4 regions of the Paenibacillus sp. MER 99-2 genome follow, and region 1 is predicted to be linked to each of the others. Evidence: riboswitches for the same ligand, from Rfam matches in the RefSeq annotation. Region 1 holds a riboswitch; each other region holds the start of a gene.
The links. Region 1 has a riboswitch for cyclic di-AMP ahead of M3636_RS14595 (C40 family peptidase). Riboswitches for the same ligand answer to the same signal wherever they lie in the genome.
Positions count from the first base shown of each region.

Region 2: linked by a shared signal. The riboswitch ahead of M3636_RS11180 (hypothetical protein) and the one ahead of M3636_RS14595 (C40 family peptidase) in region 1 are both predicted to bind cyclic di-AMP.
Region 3: linked by a shared signal. The riboswitch ahead of M3636_RS27700 (resuscitation-promoting factor) and the one ahead of M3636_RS14595 (C40 family peptidase) in region 1 are both predicted to bind cyclic di-AMP.
Region 4: linked by a shared signal. The riboswitch ahead of M3636_RS28540 (C40 family peptidase) and the one ahead of M3636_RS14595 (C40 family peptidase) in region 1 are both predicted to bind cyclic di-AMP.

Region 1 covers NZ_JAMAUZ010000002.1:781,431-784,584, forward strand. Annotated here, with positions in the region: gene M3636_RS14590 (hypothetical protein) at 17-718, opposite strand; gene M3636_RS14595 (C40 family peptidase) at 840-1,304, opposite strand; cyclic di-AMP (ydaO/yuaA leader) riboswitch at 1,310-1,441, opposite strand; gene pelA (pectate lyase) at 1,886-2,842, shown strand; tRNA gene M3636_RS14605 (tRNA-Leu) at 3,021-3,105, shown strand.
Region 2 covers NZ_JAMAUZ010000002.1:85,665-88,818, reverse strand. Annotated here, with positions in the region: gene M3636_RS11190 (Nramp family divalent metal transporter) at 1-529, shown strand, start outside; gene M3636_RS11185 (HAD family hydrolase) at 661-1,344, opposite strand; gene M3636_RS11180 (hypothetical protein) at 1,526-1,924, opposite strand; cyclic di-AMP (ydaO/yuaA leader) riboswitch at 2,040-2,216, opposite strand; gene M3636_RS11175 (glutathione peroxidase) at 2,610-3,086, shown strand.
Region 3 covers NZ_JAMAUZ010000013.1:51,365-54,518, forward strand. Annotated here, with positions in the region: gene rnmV (ribonuclease M5) at 1-532, opposite strand, end outside; gene M3636_RS27700 (resuscitation-promoting factor) at 690-1,889, opposite strand; cyclic di-AMP (ydaO/yuaA leader) riboswitch at 2,162-2,416, opposite strand; gene M3636_RS27705 (TatD family hydrolase) at 2,657-3,154, opposite strand, start outside.
Region 4 covers NZ_JAMAUZ010000016.1:27,600-30,753, reverse strand. Annotated here, with positions in the region: gene M3636_RS28545 (GNAT family N-acetyltransferase) at 1-385, opposite strand, end outside; gene M3636_RS28540 (C40 family peptidase) at 731-1,201, opposite strand; cyclic di-AMP (ydaO/yuaA leader) riboswitch at 1,205-1,342, opposite strand; gene M3636_RS28535 (carbamoyl transferase) at 1,596-2,438, opposite strand; gene M3636_RS28530 (M1 family metallopeptidase) at 2,449-3,154, opposite strand, start outside.

The sequences.
Region 1 (3,154 bases):
ACATGACCTTGTTTTTTTAAAGTTCATCTTTACTTTCTTTACTATTTGATTTCTTATTGTACTTGTCTACATCAGCAAATTGTTCCATGATGGAGTATTTGGCGGTATAGTCTATTGTGGAGTAACGTTCAGGAGAATATTTAATCGTTGAGCGATCATTTTCCCAAAGGTAAACAAGGGAGTTTGCATATGTTTCACTCTTAGGATCACCATATTTACTTGTGAGCTCTGCCAGAAGTTCGTCCGAATCTTTGCTACTTAACATGCCGAAATCATAAGAAGCTTCATGAAGTAAAAAGTCATCTAATGGATATTCATCTGCTGCATTTTGCATTTCTTCCATGCGCTGATCCATTAGCTTGCGTATTTCGTCTTTTCTTGCTTCTGTTGTATTAGGGTTATCTAATTCCTCAAATAATATCTTACTTTCTTCCATTAGTCCCATAATGCTATCGTTATCCAATAAATCAATAAAAACGTATGTAGCATCTGCTTTCTTTCCAAGAACAATCAGATTAGAGTATTCAATGCTTTTCTCATGCTCATCATGTATTTCTTCTTCATAACCAGCGTTACCGTTCTTTTTCTCCATTGAGATAACTTTGTCGAGTTTAGTACCCCAAGAAACATCTCTGAAATCTTTCTTGCTCTCACTACTACAACCTAGACCTGTTAAAACTAAAATAATAACACATAACGCGATCATCAACTTCTTCATTTATTATTTAGGCTCCTTTCTGTTCCCTGTACATTTTACATGGTTCAGAAAAACAACTGAAGACAAAAAATGGATAAAAAAAGGGACAGCCAGAGGCTGTTCCCTATCTTTTTTTATGCTATTATATTTTTCCGATCATTTTATTATACATAAACTGCCCAGTTACCCGGCGGGCTGTGACATAACGGTCTTTGAAGTAAGGGTTGGACAATTTGGTGATGCTGACCCCTTTGCTGCTTGAAGCATGTGCGAATTGGCCGTCACCGATATAAACGCCTGTGTGTGAAACGCCATTGCCCATTGTGTTGAAGAAAACAAGATCTCCTGTGCGAAGGTTCGCTTTGGATACTGGTGTTCCTGCTTTGGCTTGCTGCTGGGAAGTGCGAGGTAAATCGATGCTATATTTATCAAAGAGATATCTCATGAATCCAGAACAATCGAAGCCGGCCATGGTTGTACCGCCCCATTTGTACGGAATGCCTGTCATGTTATTAACAACTGTATTGATTGTGCTTGCCTCTGTACTTGTTGCACCTGAAGTAAATAGTACTGCTGCTCCAAAAATGGAGATGATAAGTTTTTTCAAAATCAATGTTCTCCCTTCGTTGCCTACGGAGTTAGCTAAGGGTTCGGTAGAAGGTTCCCTATATTTCCTATGTATAAGAATAATTCACCCAAAATGGTTCCCCCGTTTTCAAACATGAAACTCGGCAATTGAATAATTAAGTTTTTGTAACCTTTTGAAACTATATTGCATATATGCGTAAATGTCAAACCCTTCTTAATACCTTCTTTATCGCCCAATGTTAACGGAACTATCGATTTTTATGAAGAAGAAACACGAAATAAAGATGCAACTGATTACAAAAAAGTAATATGTGTTTCAAATCCAAACGGGGTTGTATATCATTCGAACTTTGTCATGTGCAGTTTGAACTATTCTCATAGATACAATAATCGAGGAATGTTACAAGATGTTGCATTAATTGACAAAGATATTTTTTTTGCATAAGATCGTTCTATCCAATCCACATATTGGATAAAAATATAGTAGTTATATTTTAATTCAAATTAAGGTGGTGGTGGATGGTCGTGTAATTAGAAGGTGAGAAGTAAGTAGAATGATGGAAAATGAATGATTCTAATTATAGGGAGTGTGTAATCATTTTGAGTACAAAAACAAAGTTAGTCACATTAGTGTTGGCGTTTTCGATGGTATTTTCTGCGGTAGGTATGGTAATCCAACCCGTTAACACTGTATCTGCTGCTGATGCTTCAGGAACGACAGCAAGTATATCTGATATCTTGAAGAACCAACAAGCGGACGGTGGCTGGAGAAAAGAATATAAGCAAACAACGGGTGAGTGGGCGAAATCTACAATCGATAATAAAGCTACATACTCAGAAATTAGAAGATTAGCCAAAGAGTTTAAAAAGACAAACGACCCACGTTATTCTGCTGCGGCGATTAAAGGCATTAATTTTTTGCTGAATATGCAGTATTCCAATGGTGGATGGCCTCAAGTTTATCAAAGTTCCGGTTATCATAAACATATCACTTATAATGATGATGCAATGATTAATGTAATGTACATGCTGGATGAAGTAGCGACACGCAAAGGTGACTTCTCGTTTATCGACAGCAATCTAGCTAATCGTAGTAAAAATGCGGTTGCTAAAGGTGTAGATGCTATTTTGAACACTCAGGTAGTTTCAGGTGGCAAGCTGACAGCGTGGGGACAACAACATGATTCCAGCACACTCAAGCCTGCAGGTGCAAGAATCTATGAAGTGCCATCATTAACTGCTGGAGAGAGTGTAACAATTGTCAAATTCCTGAAAACGAGACCTTCCAACGCCAAAATTACTGCATCCATCAAGGGAGCAGAAGCTTGGTTTAACAAGGTGAAAATTACAGGTTACAGGTATGAGAGAGCTAATGGAGACAGCAAAATCATCGCTGACTCCAAAGCTGCACCGATCTGGGCTCGTTTCTATGAAGTCGGAACGGATAAACCGATCTTTATCGGTCGTGACGGTATCGTAAAATATAAATTAAGCGATATTGACAAAGAAAGAAGAGGCGGTTATGCATGGTATGGCAACTGGCCATCCAAGCTGTAACTTGCTTTAACTTCTAAACGGGCACGAATTAGTGCTGAGATCCCAATCACGAGAAGCCCGATCCGGAGTGGAATATCTGGACCGGGCTTCTTTATGAGCATTTCATGTTGACATGTAAGTGCTTGCGTGATATATTATTTTTTGTCGCCGAGATACATAGTCACGGAGATCATCATATGCGGTCGTGGCGGAATTGGCAGACGCGCACGGTTCAGGTCCGTGTGGGCTAACCCCCCGTGGAGGTTCGAGTCCTCTCGACCGCATCGAATAAAAAGGTTCCCTGTTAGACATTCGTCTAGCGGGGAACCTTTT
Region 2 (3,154 bases), 700 kb from region 1:
ACTCGCGCTGTTCATCAACGCAGCGATCTTGATCGTATCTGCGGCAGTATTCCACAGTGCCGGTATGACACAGGTTGCCGAGATTGCAGATGCTTACCATCTGCTCACACCTCTGCTTGGCACCACTGTTGCAAGTGTTCTCTTCGGCGTTGCCCTGTTGGCATCTGGTCAGAACTCGACACTTACCGGTACTCTCGCTGGACAGATTGTTATGGAAGGGTTCCTTAACATTCGAATCCCTGCATGGTTGCGACGTCTGGTCACTCGCCTGATTGCAATCATTCCTGCCGTCATTGTTACCGCTATTGCAGGAGAGCACGGAACAGAGGAACTGTTGATCCTAAGCCAAGTTGTACTTTCCTTACAGCTTCCTTTTGCGGTTATTCCGCTGGTCATGTTTACGAGTGACAAGAAGAGTATGGGTGCATTCGCGAACAAACTTTGGTTAAAAATCACGTCATGGATCATCGCTGCAGTCATCGTTGTCCTGAATGTGTACCTCATTATTCAGACCATAGCACTGTTCTAATGTAAATAAAGAGCCGACTCATGCAAGTGAAATGTTCACTTGAAATGGGTCGGCTCTTATTTATCCTTTTCCAGAACTATATGCTCCAGTAGGGTCATCAGCAACGAAGAGTATTTTGGAGTATATATCTCCTAATCTTGATCTGGTAAAAGTAAAGGAAGAAGCTGCTCTAGATTATCAATTGTCCAATCCGGGTGATCCTGATCTTCAAGCTCAGGCTGGAACCGTCCATACCCCTGTAAAATGCGTATCGTTAGCATTCCAAGCTTCTTCGCCGGAACGATGTCATTATCAATGCGATCTCCGATCATAACCGCTTCCTCAGGCCTGCACCCTGCCTGCTTCAATGCCACCGCATACAGTTCACGATCAGGCTTGGACACTCCTTCTTCAGCCGAGCAGGCAAGCACATTCACATACTTACGCAATCCATAACGCTCTAACCGTTCCTCCGTGCCCGGACTCTGATTAGCAATGATGCCAATGCGATAATACCGTGACAGTGATTTGAGCACTGAACCTGCGCACGCATAGGGCTGCTCAAGCTCTTTGCGAAACTTCAATTTAGCCTGAATCTGCTCTCTATGCTGTTCATCGCTAATCAACGTGCGTATCGCCACTTTCATTGGCCACGCCTCATAGTTTCGGTAACAGGTGACAAATATCTCCCGCACAGTCTCGATCTGCACCGGATATCCAAGCGCACAGGCTTCTCTCACAAACTGACCGATAATATCGTCTACAGGCTCCCATTCGTCTACTAGCGTATCTCCTACATCGAAGAACAACCATCTTAACCCACGTACATCCGGCACATCTATTCCTCCTTGTCAGCTACGGGAAACTCTTGCTGCATCCCCTGAACAATAAAAAAAGAAGACCCACTTCATGCATGAGTCTCCTCAAAATTCCGTTTACCATTTGTTCATAAGTTTAATGATCTAATATTTCAATTATATCAGGCACCTAACAAGGGAGCAATTATCGGTTGCAACATCAACCGTTAAGTAGGAAACCCACTTCTCCATTTAATGAATAGACAATCCGATCGGCACCCATGCCTCGATAAATTCCTTTTGGATGGCTCTGTTCAGTAATCACACACAGTGACTTAGATGTCCACGAACGACAGATCTGCAAATAACGACAGGTCAAGTTCAGACTATTCTCGAAAATAAAAACATTACCTACACTGCTCTGAGGTAAAAACCATTTTTCAGCCGCAGCTGTATTCATGCGAATGACATGCTCTACCCCGAATTTCCGGAGTTTCCTTTCTTCCCCTGCACTGTTGGTCAGAACGGCAAACGGCATTTTTTTGTACATCAACAGTTTGATAAATTTACGCCCCGCTTCATTCGGAGCAGTCACTAGAATCATCTCATTATCCATCATTCGTTCCTCCCTTGGCGTGAAAAGACAACAAAAAAGAAGCGTGGGGGACCAAGGCCTCCCGGACGCTTCTTAAAGAATCCATGGCAAAAACACCATGAACCAGCGTACGGCTTGTTGCCTCTCCCTTTAACGCTTACGAGGTTAGCTGACGGATTCGGGCGCGAGAGTCGCCCTATTTCCGGCTGTTACCGGAAAATTCACCCCATGGATCCATACTGCCCTAGAACAGCGCATCCTTTTGGTTCCCCCGTTTTCCACCCATGAATGAATGGAAACTCAGCGATTAAAACATCGTTCTTACATCATGACTGATTAGATCGATATTATCGTTTGTTTCGTTTTTTCATGTACAATAGAAATTAAATTAGAAATTACGATATGAATCATACACCGAGGTCATGTTGATGTAAAGTGTACACAGATCACCGAATCGACGGATTTATGCCGTTTCAACCCAATGATATCGCTTACAACATATGTTTGCTTCATCCATCTCCTTGAAACTCTCTAATTCTCGTGATCACAGAAATCACCTACCTATTCGGCCCTATGGAGAGCGATTCAAGCTCCTAAATGCACCAGAACTATAATTATCCAATATTAGTTTTGCATTATTTAATTGTAACCAATATAATAGGTATATACGAAAAAGGAATCATTTATTTTGATACTGGAGGCGATTTTCATGACCGTTTATGAATACAAAGTTAATACCCTTCGAGGCCAAGAACAAGAAATGTCTCAATACCGGAACAAAGTGCTGCTTATTGTGAATACTGCTAGTAAGTGTGGATTGACACCACAATTCGAAGGACTGCAAGAGCTGTACAATAAATTCAAAGACCGCAATTTTGAAGTCCTCGGATTCCCGAGCAATCAGTTTGCACAGGAAAAGGGTTCATCCGATGATATTGCTGAGTTCTGCCAAATGAACTATGGTGTAAGCTTTCCTATGTTCGAGAAGATCGATGTCAACGGGTCAAACGCTCACCCCCTATTCCAACATCTCACCAAAGAAGCTCCAGGCCTACTCGGCTCCAAAGCAATCAAATGGAATTTCACTAAATTCCTCGTGGATCAGGAAGGACGTGTCGTGAAGCGTTACGCACCCAAAACCACCCCTGATCAGATTGAAGCTGACATCGAGAAATTATTGAAATAAATTGAACAACCAACTGCCACCTAACCGGAGACCCCAGCGCTAAGCAGGAATTTTCCAGTTGGTGGCTT
Region 3 (3,154 bases), on a different contig from region 1:
ATTCGATTTGCGATAATGCGGCAGAGAATTCTTCTCGGGTGATCTGAAACACACTTAGCCGCTTGTGAAACTGCTTCCCGTTACAATATCCGATGCCGAGTATATTCCCCATCTCCATGCGACGTGCGGCAGCCTGGGGATGCACAATGAGTCCAGCAGCGATCAGATCCTCCCAATCAATCAGACTCGGTGCTCCTTCATAGGACGTATGCACACGTGCTAAGGCATGGCGAATAGCTTCTGGCGAAGCGTTCTCGACCCCGATATCTCCTTTGCGCGTTGCGTCAGCCTCAGGAATGAAGGCGTGCTTACAACCTGGTACCTTATTGGCAATAATTTTCCGTATCCGCTCGCCAGCATGATCTGGATCGGTCAGGACAATGACACCTCTTCGCTCCTGAGCAAGTGCAATGCGCTTTAGAATCCGCTGATTAATGGCTGAGCCGCCTGTTTCAATGGTATCCGCCTGAACGGCGCGCCTTATCGCCACCGTATCGTCACGTCCTTCAACCACGATCACTTCTTTTATCATGTTCCAATTCTTCCTTTCTAACGCAAAAAGAAGAGGAATATCCCTCTTCTCTGGCAAACGGCGGGCGAGACTGAATTCAGACCCTCCCGCCGCATATTCCGCATGAATCATTCATGCCTTATATTTTATAGCATTCCCATTTCAAAGTAAAACGATTTTAGTTTGCTTCCGGCTTCACCGGACCGATCACATAGACCGTTTTACCTTTTTTACGTCCGAAGTTAATGGCATGCTTCACACTGTCATAATATACGTCAATCTTATTACCTTTAATAGCTCCGCCCGTATCTTCGGCACGACGGAAGCCAAGACCTTCAATGTATACCCACCATCCGATGGGAATGACTTTCGGATCCACCGCAATAGTGCGACCTTCTGTTACCCGAGTACCGGAGGCTGTTTTGGTGCCAATGCCAGGCTCTTCAGAAGAATATGCCGTCATAGACACATTTTTGAGGACTTTAGAATACTTAAAAGAAGTACCTGAAACGGTAATAACTTTGCTGCCCGAGGCAGAAGATTTATCCGAGTTCGATGATGCCGTTTTTGTTGCTGTTTTTGTCTTCGAAGTGCTAGCCGATACCGTCTGGATCTCAGGCTCCTTCACGACAGGTGCAGGTTTAGCTTTGGTTCCGACAGCGATGACCTTATCTACGCGATTGGTCGATACCGACTTGCCTACCATTTTCTTGGAGACTAATTCTCCATCTTGGAACACTTTCTCAATATGTTGTACGAGTGTACCTTCTTTACCACTCACGATGACGCGGTTGTCACCTTTGTACAAGCTAGGGTCAGCCGTTTTGATGACTTTGAATGCGATGGGCTGCTCCACATCAACTGTACGCTTTGTTACACGCACTACACGGATTTTCATATCCTCTTTGATTGAAGTTCCAAGTGCAGGGTAAACTTTATCATCGCTTGCAATTTCAATACCCGACTTTTGAATTACCTCTTCTACCGATGCATCGGTTGTATACAGAGTCTTGGTGTCTCCGTCTGCCGTAATATTTACTGGAACGGCCCGCTCAATAACGATGCGGTCTCCATCTGCAATCGCCCCATTCAAGGGCATGGATACCTGATCGTGAGGGCTGACTGTGATTGACTGCTCCTCTAACAATTCTTGAAGCATTCCTGTACGAGTCTCTACCGCCTGAGCTTTGCCATCGATAACCAGCGAAATTTGTTTCCCGGCCTGACCATAAACGACTAACAAGATCATGATTGTAAGCGCAATTGAGAATATCGCGATCAATGCCATTTGACGCATGTTCTCATGCTTCCACCGTAACGCGAAAGACTTACTGGATGATCGTGACTCATGGGTCTCTTCTGTTTGGAATGTGCCCACTTCTCCGTCCTCCTTCATAGCCTCGCCGTCTAGAGTAATGCATGATGTCTTTGACGCGACTATACCTGATTTTCTACAGAACACGGGTTAGACCAACCTAGCCGGTTCTGCACCATGAATCAATCTTCGCAACATGATGTCATCCTCCTGAATACTTACCGTATGATGACAGTATTTCTTTTATTCAAAAACAAAAAAAGCCAAAGAAAGAGTGTAAGAGGACTCTTTCGTGGCTTCCGAATGATTTTGAATATCGGAAATTCATGCACGAGGTTGCCTCTCTTTTTCCGCTTGCGAGGTTAGCTGTCGGGTTCGGGCGAAAGAGAGCCGCCCTATCTCCGGTCACCCGCTCATGGCGGACGCCCTTGAATTCACCCCGAGACCCAAAGAAGAAATCAAATAGTGGCTTCGCAGATCATTCCGCTGCTTTTAGGTCAGCGAACGATGCGCACCGGCTATATTCACCGATGTTTAAGCCCTATTGGTTCCCCCGCTCTCCGATAACGGAGACTCAGCGAGATTGATTCATGAAAGTAATGTTGTTCATCGGAAAGTGTCCCTTTGTTCATCCCCCGAACATCTGTCCAATTTTCCGCACAACAATTCACTGAAAAGATGATATCCTGTTTCGATGCATGTTGTAAAGCGTTGTTCAAGTACGTTTTTCTAAATATTTGGTTAAAATATTGTAATATTCTTGATTTATTTGGATCAAAAAGCAAATTACCTCCGTCTAGCTCACTTTTTCATCCCATTTGCTCCATTTTTTAACGAATACCAAATCGTTCCATGGCATTTTTGGTGGTTATTGCGGCAATTTCCTCTAGCGAAATGCCTTTAATTTCCGCAGCTGCTTCTGCAACCAGACGTACATGCGCTGTCTCATTTCGTTTACCACGAAATGGATGTGGAGTCAGATAAGGAGCATCTGTTTCAAGGAAAAATCGATCCATCGGAACCTTCTCCAGTACCTCTTTGGGTTGCTTCGCATTTTTGAACGTAATTGGCCCTCCGAATGAGAGGTGAAATCCTAGATCAAGACATAGTTTCGCGGTTTCCCAGCTACCTGAGAAGGAGTGCATTACTCCGCCAACGTCTCCAGCCTTTTCTTCTCGCAAAATTTTTACAATGTCCTCATGTGCATCCCGATTATGAATGACGATGGGCATGTTCAACTCACGAGCTAGTCCAATCTGCTGTCGAAGCACACGCTGCTGTACATCCTTTGGTGACGTATCCCAATGATAATCTAAACCAATCTCGCC
Region 4 (3,154 bases), on a different contig from region 1:
TGGCTCGGGTATTCCAGGTGAGAACTTCTAAATCAATTTCATTTGAAGGATTCCTTCGGATCGCTTCCTGTACAATCGCAGACACAAAATCCACGCCTTGTCCATGACCGCATCGTTCGGGATGCATACCCAGCCCAATTCGGGTAACACCCACAAGTGGAAAGAACTGTGCGAATCCACAAATCTCATCATGCTTGTCAAAAATGACAGCATATTGATCTTTCCGTAGCTGCACATCCCCAAATTCGACTTCAAGTGCCTTCATCTGCTCCCAAGGAAGCCAGCTATAAATATTATAAGGCGGGTCGTAATGCCAACTGCATATCTGCTGTGCGTGTTCCTCTTCCATAGGTTTAACGTGAAACGTCACAGAAGCTTCGTCCATACTTCCTGCACGCTCCTCTCATTTGTAGGATAGGTACCAGGTACCTCTTCAAAACGGACAAGCTCCTAAAAGGTGATGAATCGATCCTACAGATCATGTGTAAATGTATAGATATTCCTAACGCTACTCTACAGAACGTGGTGTCGTTTTGGCAAGTCTTCGTAAAATAGAAAAAAATTGAAACAAAAGATTGGTTTATTACGTTTATATTACAATAGGATGGGTAAAAACATCTTAAGGGCACGGACGAGAAAGCACAAAAAAACCGCCGGATACATTCCTGCGGAGAATGGATCGGGCGGTTCTGTTATGCTTGGTTACAGTATGATGTTGCTCAGCTTGTCCTTAGTCACGTGCGAGTGTTTCATATGCGTCCGTGCTCATAATACGTTTAGCGCCAACATAACGGTTAGCCCAGTAGTTTTCGCTCAATGCGCTGATCGTAACGCCTTTGGAAGAAGAAGAGTGTGCGAACTTACCTTCTCCAACGAAAATACCTACGTGTGAAATTCCACTGCCTGAAGTATTAAAGAATACCAGATCGCCAGGTCTCATTTCTGAACGGGACACAGAGTCACCCATTTCGAATTGGGAGCTTGATTGGCGAGCCAAATCAATGCCAAGCTTGTCGAATACATACCGTGTAAATCCAGAGCAGTCAAAGCCGTTAAGCGTTGTTCCTCCGCTTTTGTATGTAGTTCCCATTGCTGAGTCGATTACTTCATCCATTTTTGAATCTGCGAATGCGCTGCCAGCTCCAAGTGATAATGCAAATGTGAGGCTAAGTACAGCTGCGGTTAGTTTCTTCTTGAACAAGAGATATACCCCTTCCAATGCCTGCGAGGTTAGCTTAAGGATTCGGTTGAAGGTCCCCTATGATCCCTCTGTAGCAAGATCAATTCACCCATAACTGGTTCCCCCGCTTCCCAGGTGCTAGGAATTTGGCTATGCTAGTTGTGCACCTGTGAAATCAAGAAATGACGATTAAATTTTAAGTAGTTACAAATATGAAGGTAAAGATTACAAAGTTGTTACTAAAAACTCACTGCGATTATTGTAACAGAGGAACACTGCTTTGGCAACGTTTAGCAGTAAAATTAGCAAAAAAAACCTCGACCTTTGACGGGGAAAGGTTGAGGTTTGCTTTTGTGAAGCGCTATCATCGCGTTTATGTGACATGGAGATGGTAACAAATTTTAACCTGTTTGAATCAACCTCTAGTCGACTTGGACTGCCATAAGCGGAAATGAGCACATATCTTCCATAGAGACATGAGACAGCGAGCCAGCGGATACGTTTGCTGTAATATAAGGCCAGCGAGGCCTGTTAAGAACCATGATGCTGAAGTAAAGGCACCGAAGAGAAGCAGATGCAGCCCTCCCAGAAGCACAGCGATGCCAATTACAGACACGATATGACGAAGTGCGATCCATAGAGCGTATAATATACCGTGTGCCCGGCCTTCGCCATCTGGAGCTGATGCACCGAACTGCATGTATAACATCACATGGTGAATAATCCAGCCGTACACGATCCACAGGGCGACATATGGAATGCCAGGCAGTAACAGTTGTAATGAATGGAATCCATTCATTAGAATGGCGTACAGTTTTGGCACAAGCCAGTAGGCGGGTAACAGCATCAGCAACGTTCTTATGAAGTGCAACAGTAACATCGGTTTCCACAACACTTTGATGCCACGGACAAAAGGAGTTCGTTCCTCAGATTGATTAAAATGCTGTAATGAATACAACAGCCCTGCTTGAATGAGGGGAGTAATCAGCATGCGTAGCAGCAGCATGGCTCCAAGAATCCATAGATACCGATGAACCTCAGGATGAGTAGAGAGACTCAGTTGGCTCTCCATTTTGAACAGCAGCGTACTGAGCTCTCCAGCATCCGTGACAGGATACCGAAGCAGCAGCGGGACTACTGCGGACTGCACTAACCGATAGATAAAGTATCCCCATACTAATTGATAGATGAATAGTAGTGCGGCTATGAACATGTGCTGACGGACGAGAAACCAGCCTTCACGTATTTTTGCTTTCACTGTCTCCACCTCACCATGACAGACTTCCGAAAATAGCTTCTATAAGCTTGGTCGTGCTAAAACTCCAGCGGAATTTAGTTGGTTCGTCCAATTTGGCTTTTAGGAAATTGTCCATATGACGGTTCTCTAGTACCACAGTGTATAGAGGGTCGGTCATGGCCCAAGAAACCGGAGAAGTATAGGTAAGCTTATAGGTGACTCGATCCTCGTTTCCGTTCCATTCCTTGTTCACGATATGCCCATCCTCGAACACAATTCGAACAGGAACCTTCATATAATTGCTTCCCTTTTTCTGAATGGTCACAGAGGATTCATACACCTCTTGATCACCCTTCTGAATCGGAGTTACGCTGATTTTCTCTACAGCGAAGTTTGCCATCCCATCGCCATATACATATTGATCAAAGTACGTAGACCATGAAGTGCGAGTAACTTGTTCCACGACCTTTTGGAAATCTGCTGAAGTGGGATGTTTGAAACGGTACTTCTTCACATAGGTAGAGAGAATGCGTTCCATTGTTTTGGAGCCGACTTGTTGTTCGATACCGAGCAAGACAAGCTTACCTCGTGTATAGACATTTGCTGCATAATGGTTCTGTGAATCAAATTTCCATGCTTCCTGTGTCAGTGGGGCGGGAGACGTGATCAAGCCTGCTTGAACAGGTAAGTTAGGGATTAGGCCATATTCTTGCTCCATTAATTTATCCTCTGCATAA